Regions from separate parts of the Amycolatopsis methanolica 239 genome, predicted to be linked through region 1. Evidence: riboswitches for the same ligand, from Rfam matches in the RefSeq annotation. Region 1 holds a riboswitch; the other holds the start of a gene.
The links. A riboswitch is a leader RNA that binds a small molecule or an ion and turns the genes downstream of it on or off. The one in region 1 is predicted to bind cobalamin.
Positions count from the first base shown of each region.

Region 2: another riboswitch for cobalamin. It lies ahead of nicT (Nickel transporter NicT); the one in region 1 lies ahead of AMETH_RS21560 (ABC transporter substrate-binding protein).

Region 1 is NZ_CP009110.1:4,440,949-4,444,340, reverse strand. Features, by position in the region: gene AMETH_RS21575 (sulfite exporter TauE/SafE family protein) at 37-813, shown strand; S-adenosyl-L-homocysteine riboswitch at 833-908, shown strand; gene AMETH_RS40585 (MOSC N-terminal beta barrel domain-containing protein) at 922-1,311, shown strand; gene AMETH_RS40580 (MOSC domain-containing protein) at 1,323-1,556, shown strand; cobalamin riboswitch at 1,546-1,727, shown strand; gene AMETH_RS21560 (ABC transporter substrate-binding protein) at 1,792-2,775, shown strand; gene AMETH_RS21555 (FecCD family ABC transporter permease) at 2,772-3,392, shown strand, end outside.
Region 2 is NZ_CP009110.1:6,042,018-6,045,409, reverse strand. Features, by position in the region: gene AMETH_RS29365 (ATP-dependent DNA ligase) at 1-149, opposite strand, end outside; gene AMETH_RS29360 (DMT family transporter) at 110-1,036, opposite strand; gene AMETH_RS29355 (TetR/AcrR family transcriptional regulator) at 1,105-1,683, shown strand; cobalamin riboswitch at 1,754-1,923, shown strand; gene nicT (Nickel transporter NicT) at 1,968-3,020, shown strand; gene AMETH_RS29345 (sigma-70 family RNA polymerase sigma factor) at 3,009-3,392, opposite strand, start outside.

The sequences.
Region 1 (3,392 bases):
GGGAAAACGTTTGCTCTTGCGGTAAATTGCGGTAACGTGCCCGCTGATCCGCCGCTCACCCTCGGCCCGTGGCAACTGCTGTTCCTCGTGGTGGCCGGTGTCGGGGCGGGGCTGACGGGGTCGATCGCCGGGCTCGCCTCGCTGGTGTCCTATCCGGCGCTGCTGGCGATCGGTGTGCCGCCGGTCACCGCGAACGTGACCAACACCGTCGCGTTGATGGGCAACACGGTCGGCTCGGCGGCCGGTTCGCGTCCCGAGTTGCGCGGGCAGCGCGCCCGGTTGCTGCGGTTGTGCGCGATCACCGCGGTCGGCGGCGCGGCGGGCAGCGCGTTGCTGCTGCTCACCCCCGAGGACACGTTCGCCTACATCGTCCCGTTCCTCATCGGCGGCGCGTCGGTGCTGTTGCTGTTCTCCCCGCGGCTGGCCGAACGCGCCGGCCGCGGCGACGGCGGGCTCACCGCGGGCACTGCGACGGGCGCGTTCCTGGTCGCGATCTACGGCGGGTACTTCGGCGCGGCGGCCGGGGTGATCATGCTGGCGCTGCTGTCCGCCGCCTGGGCGCAGCCGCTGGCCAGGACGAACGCGGCGAAGAACATCGTGACCGGCGCGGCCAACCTGGTGGCCGCCGTGGTGTTCGCGTTCACCGGCTCGGTGCTCTGGCCCGCGGCGGCGGCCCTGTGCCTCGGTCTGGTCGCCGGCTCCTTCGTGGGCCCCGCGGTGGTCCGCCGCCTGCCCGCGGCCCCGCTCCGGGTGGCGATCGCGCTGGCGGGCATGGGCCTGGCCGTGACACTGGCCTGGCAGGCCTGGAGCTAGAAGTGCTACCTTCGCAGGCGGTGCCGAGGGGCGCTGCGACGGGCCCGGCCCGCCACGCTCGGCACCGTCTCCTGCAGCAAGGGCGCCTTCTCACCCGAGGAGGCGCAGATGCTCGTCGGACACCTCGCCGCGATCTTCCGCTACCCCGTCAAGTCCATGGCCGCGCAACCGCTGGACGAGGCCGCCGTCTCCTGGCACGGCCTCGACGGTGACCGGCGCTGGGCGTTCGTCCGGCCGGGCCAGGAGTCGAACGGCTTCCCCTGGCTCACCATCCGCAGGCGCAACGACCTCGTCCGCTACCAGGTCGTCGGCGAGTCCCAGGTTCGCACCCCGGACGGCAGGCTGCACGACGTCACCGATCCCGCGCTCGCCGCGGAACTGGGCGCCGCGCGCGTCCAGAAACTGGACCGTGGCACGTTCGACAGCGCGCCGTTGTCCCTGATCACCACCCGCAGCGCCGGTGCCGAGCCGCTGCGCTTCCGCCCCAACCTCCTCTGATCGACACCGACGTGCCCGAGGAGGACTGGATCGGCCGCACGCTCCGCATCGGCACCACCCGCATCCGGGTCGACCGCCGCGACCGGCGCTGCGTCGTCGTCAACGTCGATCCGCGCACCGGCCGTCGCGCACCGGCCGTCCTGCGCCGCATCGGCCGCGAGCACGACACGTGCCTCGGCGCCTACGGGGCCACTGTGGAACCGGGCACGGTCGGGGCCGGGGACGGGGTCGTCGTGCTAGCGTGAGCGCGCCAGTCGTGCCCCGCGAGGGGCCAGGGAATCCGGTGCGAATCCGGAACTGACGCGCAGCGGTGAGCGGCGACGGGCGGGACAACGGCCACTGGACCACGCGGTCCGGGAAGGCGTTCCGCCCGGACGACCCCGAGTCCGAAGACCTGCTGGCACCCCCGCCACGGGGGAGACCGCCGGACCGGGCTCCGCGCATGAGCCCTCGACGCTAGGGGCCGCTGTGCGCCGATCGATGACCTTCTCGCTGCTCGCCGCCGTGCTGACGCTGACGGGGTGTGCGAGCGCCACCCCCTCCGGAGACACCGCCGCCGTGGCCGTCGACAACTGCGGCCACCAGGTCCGCGTGGCGGAACCGCCGCGGCGGGCGGTCGCGCTCAACCAGGGCGCGGCGGAGATCATGCTGTCCCTCGGCCTGGCCGACCGCATGGCAGGCACCGCCACCTGGACCGATCCCGTGCTGCCGCACCTGGCCGCGGACAACGCGAAGGTGCCCCGGCTCGCCGAGAACTACCCGTCGTTCGAGACCGTGCTCGCCGCCGAGCCGGACTTCGTCGCCGCCTCGTTCGGCGCCATCCTCGGCAAGGGCGGCGTCGCGACCCGCGAGCAGTTCGAGCAGCTCGGGGTGCCCGCCTACCTGTCGCCGACCGAGTGCGCCAAGGACACCAGCGGCGGCGGCGACGGCACGCGCACCGAGACTCTGACCATGGACGCCGTCTACACCGAGATCCGGGACCTCGCGCGGATCTTCGGCGTCGAGGACCGCGGCGAGCAGCTGGTGACCAGCCTGCAGGAACGGATGCGCGCGGTCGCGGGCGCCGGCGCGAACGCCCGGCTGATGTTCTGGTTCGCCAACTCCGAAGCCCCCTACCTGGCGGGTTGCTGCGGCGCGCCCGGCATCATCACGACGACCGTGGGCGCCCGCAACGTCTTCGACGACACGCGCGAGGAGTGGCCGCAGATCAACTGGGAGACGGTCGCCGAACGCGACCCGGACGTGATCGTCCTCGGCGACCTGACCCGCCGTTCGCAGACCGCGGAGAACGCCGCCGCCAAGATCGCGTTCCTGGAGTCGCACCCGGTGACCCGCGACCTGGCTGCCGTGCGGAACAAGCGGTACGTGCTGTTGTCCGGGCAGGCGATGAATCCGACACTGCGTACCGTGGACGGCGCCGAGCAGGTCGCCGCGGCGCTGCGCGGGTTCGGGTTCGCCAGGTGACGCGCACCGCGCGAGTCCTGCCGCTGTGCGCCGGTGGTCTCGCGCTGCTCGTGGTGTCGGTGGCCGTCGCGGTGACGATCGGCCCGGCCGGGATCAGCGTCGGCGATGTCTACGCGACCGTCCTGGCCCACCTCGGCTTCGGGGAGCCGGTGCTCTCGCCGGTGCGCGACGGAATCGTGTGGCACCTGCGGATCCCGCGCGCCCTGCTGGCCGCCGTGTGCGGGGCGGGCCTGGCGGTGTGCGGGGCGGTCATGCAGTCGCTGCTGCGCAACCCGCTCGCCGACCCGTTCGTGCTCGGGGTGTCCTCGGGCGCGTCGACCGGTGCCGTGCTGGTCGTGGTGCTCGGCGTCGGCGGGGGAGTGGTGTCGTTGTCCGCGGGGGCGTTCGCCGGGGCGGTGCTGTCGTTCGGGCTCGTGCTGTTGCTCAGCCAGACGCTGGGCGGCACCACCGAGCGCGTCGTGCTGTCCGGGGTCGCGGCGATGCAGCTGTTCTCCGCGCTGACGTCGTTCGTCGTGTTGACGGCCGGGGACGCGGAAACGACGCGGGGCGTGTTGTTCTGGCTGCTCGGGTCGTTCAGCAGCGCGTCGTGGTCCGGGGTCGGCGTGTGTGCCGCGGTG
Region 2 (3,392 bases), 1.6 Mb from region 1:
GTGGGCCGGCCGGTCAGGAAGGCGACCACGGCGGGCAGCTCCCGCTCGTCCGCGCGGTTGAGCAGGTCCGCCAGCGTCGCGATCTTCGCCTTGCGCGAGCGGGTGGCCGCTAGCGAGGCGGAGGCTGTGACGACGTCGGCGAGCAACATGCGGACATCATCTCCCGCCCCACCGACAATTTCCGGGGACGCAGGACCAGCGCGACCGCGCCGAGGCAGACGACCAGCCCGAGCAGGCCACGCAGCGTGATCGTGTCGTCGAACATGAGCCAGGCGAGGATCATCGTGGTAGGCGGTGTGAGGTACAGCAGACCGGACACGGTCGTCACCGAGCTGCGACGCAGCACCAGCCAGTAGCAGCCATATCCCCCGAACGTGGAAAGCACGACGACCCACCCGACCGCGAACCAGAAGTCCGGATCCGCGGGCGCGACCAGCTGCCCGGTGGCCGCCGCGACCCCGGTGAACAGGATCGCGCTGGTCACGCACTGCACCACCAGCCCGTCCCAGAGCGGGACGTCGGAAGCCGTCTTGCGCTCGATGAGCGTGGCCGCGACCAGTGCGAGCATCGCCAGGAACGGCAGGGCGTAGGCCAGCGGCGGGGTGCCGGGGCGGCCGGACAGGTCGTCGCCGACCACCAGCGCCACCCCGGCCAGCCCGCCGACCAGCCCGGCCCACCGCAGTGCGCCCGCGCGCTCGCCCAGCACGCACTGGCTCAGCACCACCGCGACGATCGGTTGCAGCGCCGCGATCAGCGCGGACGTTCCGGCGGCGACGCCGAGGTCGGCCGCCGCGTACACGCAGTACAGGTACCCGCCCTGGGAAAGCACGCCGAGGCCGGCCTGGATCACGGCGTCCCGCGGCCGCATCGCGCGCCGCCGGACCACCCACCACACGCCGAGCAGCAGCCCCGCGGCCAGGAACCGCCAGGCCAGGAGGGATACCGCGCCGCCGGACCTGGCGCCCAGCGTGGCGCCGACGAACCCGGAGCTCCAGAACAGGACGAACCCGGCTCCGGCGGCGACGTTCCCTCGCATGCGACCTCCCCGAGTATACCGATCTGTATAGCCTACGGTAGCTATACCGGTCGGTGTACTGTCAAATCGTGGAGACGGACAAGCCGCTGACCCCGGCCGCCGAACGCATCCTCACGGTCGCCGGGAAACTGTTCTACGACAACGGGATCCACGCGGTCGGCGTGGACACGATCGCCGCCGAGGCCGGGGTCACCAAGAAGACCCTGTACGACCGGTTCGGCTCCAAGGCTGATCTGGTAGCCCTCTACCTGCGCCGCCGGGACGAGCGGTGGCGGGAACACGTGCGCTCCTTCGCCGGCCCGCGGACGACTCCCGCCCAGAAGCTGCTGAAGGTCTTCGACGCGCTCGCCGACTGGCTCGACACCGAGAACACGCGTGGTTGCGCGTTCGTCAACGCGCACGCCGAACTGCCGTCGCCCGACCACCCCGGACGGCAGGTGATCACCGCGTCGAAGCAGTGGTTGCTGGGCTACCTGCGGGACCTGGCCGCGGACGCGGGCGCGCGGAACCCGGTGCGGCTGGCGGAGGCGCTGCTCGTCCTGGTCGAGGGCGCGACGGTCGCGGCGTCGCTGGACGTCGCGCCGACCGCGGTGGCCACGGCCAAGCGCGTCGCGAAGTCGCTGGTGGACGAAGCCACTGCGGCGTAGCACAACTCGGCGTCCCGGCGGTAGGGCGCCGGTCACCGGGATGGCCCTTGCCCCGCAGCGAGGCCGAAACGTACCGTGAGCGGGCCGTGGTGCTCGGGAAGTCCGGTGTGAAACCGGCGCGGCCCTCGCCACTGTGAACGGGAAGTCCCGGCCCGGGACAGCCACTGGACGCGAGTCCGGGAAGGCGGGCCGCGGATGTTGATCCGAAGCCAGGAGACCGGCCACGGCACGTTGGACCATCCACGAGGTGCTGGAAGGCGGTCTCCATGGGGAGTTCATCCACCATGTCCTGGCGCAGGCAGGACACCTACCGCACGGGCCTGTTGCTGCTGGCCATCGTCGTGTTGCACGCGGTCGCCTTCGGGATACTCGCGTTGCTCGTGGTGCCCGGGCACTACGCCGTGGGCGCGCAGGTCTTCGGCTTCGGGCTGGGGCTGACGGCGTACACGCTGGGCATGCGGCACGCGTTCGACGCCGACCACATCGCCGCCATCGACAACACCACGCGCAAGCTGATGGCCGAGGGCCAGCGCCCGGTCTCGGTCGGGTTCTGGTTCGCGCTCGGGCACTCCACCGTGGTCGTCGTGCTGGCGGTGCTCGTCGCGATCGGCGCGAAGGGCATCCTGAGCTGGACCGAGGACGGCTCGTCGGCGCACCGGGTGCTCGGCGTGATCTCCACCGGCGCGTCCGGCGGGTTCCTGTACCTGATCGGCATTCTGAACCTGGTCGCGCTGATCGGCATCTGGAAGGTGTGGCGCGAGCTGCGCCGCGGCCGCTTCGACGAGGCCGAGCTGGAGGCGCGGCTCGACTCGCGCGGGTTCGTCAACCGGTTCCTCGGCAGGCTCACCCGCTCGATCCGCCGCCCGGGCCAGATGTACCTGGTCGGGCTGCTGTTCGGCGTCGGGTTCGATACCGCGACCGAGGTGCTGCTGCTGGCGCTCGCCGGGTCCGGCGCGGCCGCCGGCCTGCCCTGGTACGCGATCCTGTGCCTGCCGCTGCTGTTCGCCGCCGGCATGAGCCTGTTCGACACGCTTGATGGCACGTTCATGAACTTCGCCTACAACTGGGCGTTCGCCAACCCGGTCCGCAAGATCTACTACAACCTCACGATCACCGGCCTGTCCGTCGCGGTGGCGCTGGTCATCGGCACCATCGAGCTGGTCGGTGTCGCCCGGGACGACCTGGGCTGGTCGGGCGCGCTGGTCGACTGGATCGCGGACATCGACCTCGACAGCGTCGGCTACATCGTCGTCGGGTTGTTCGTGGTGGTGTGGGCGGCCGCGATCGCGTACTGGCGGCTCGCCAGGGTCGAGCACCGGTGGAGCTCAGCCGAGTGAGGCCGCCCGCCCGTTCGAGCTGAGTGCGGCGGTCAGGTCCTCGCGGGCCCGGAACACGCGGGACCGGATGGTGCCGACAGCGCAGTCGCACACCTCCGCCGCGTCGGCGTAGGACAGTCCGATCACCTGGGTGAGCACGAACGCCTCCCGCCGCTCCGGCTCCAGCTCGGCGATCAGCTTGCGCAGTACGACGAGCCGGCCGTGGTCGGGCGTCTGGGCGCCGCTCTGCTCCGCGGAGGCCACCCAGTCCTCGACCTGGCTGGTCTGCGGGCGGCGGCGGTTGCCACGCAGGTGGTCGGCGGCGACGCGCTTGGCGATCGACAGCAGCCACATCCGGGCGGGCGACCGGCCGGCGAACGACGGCAGGGCGGC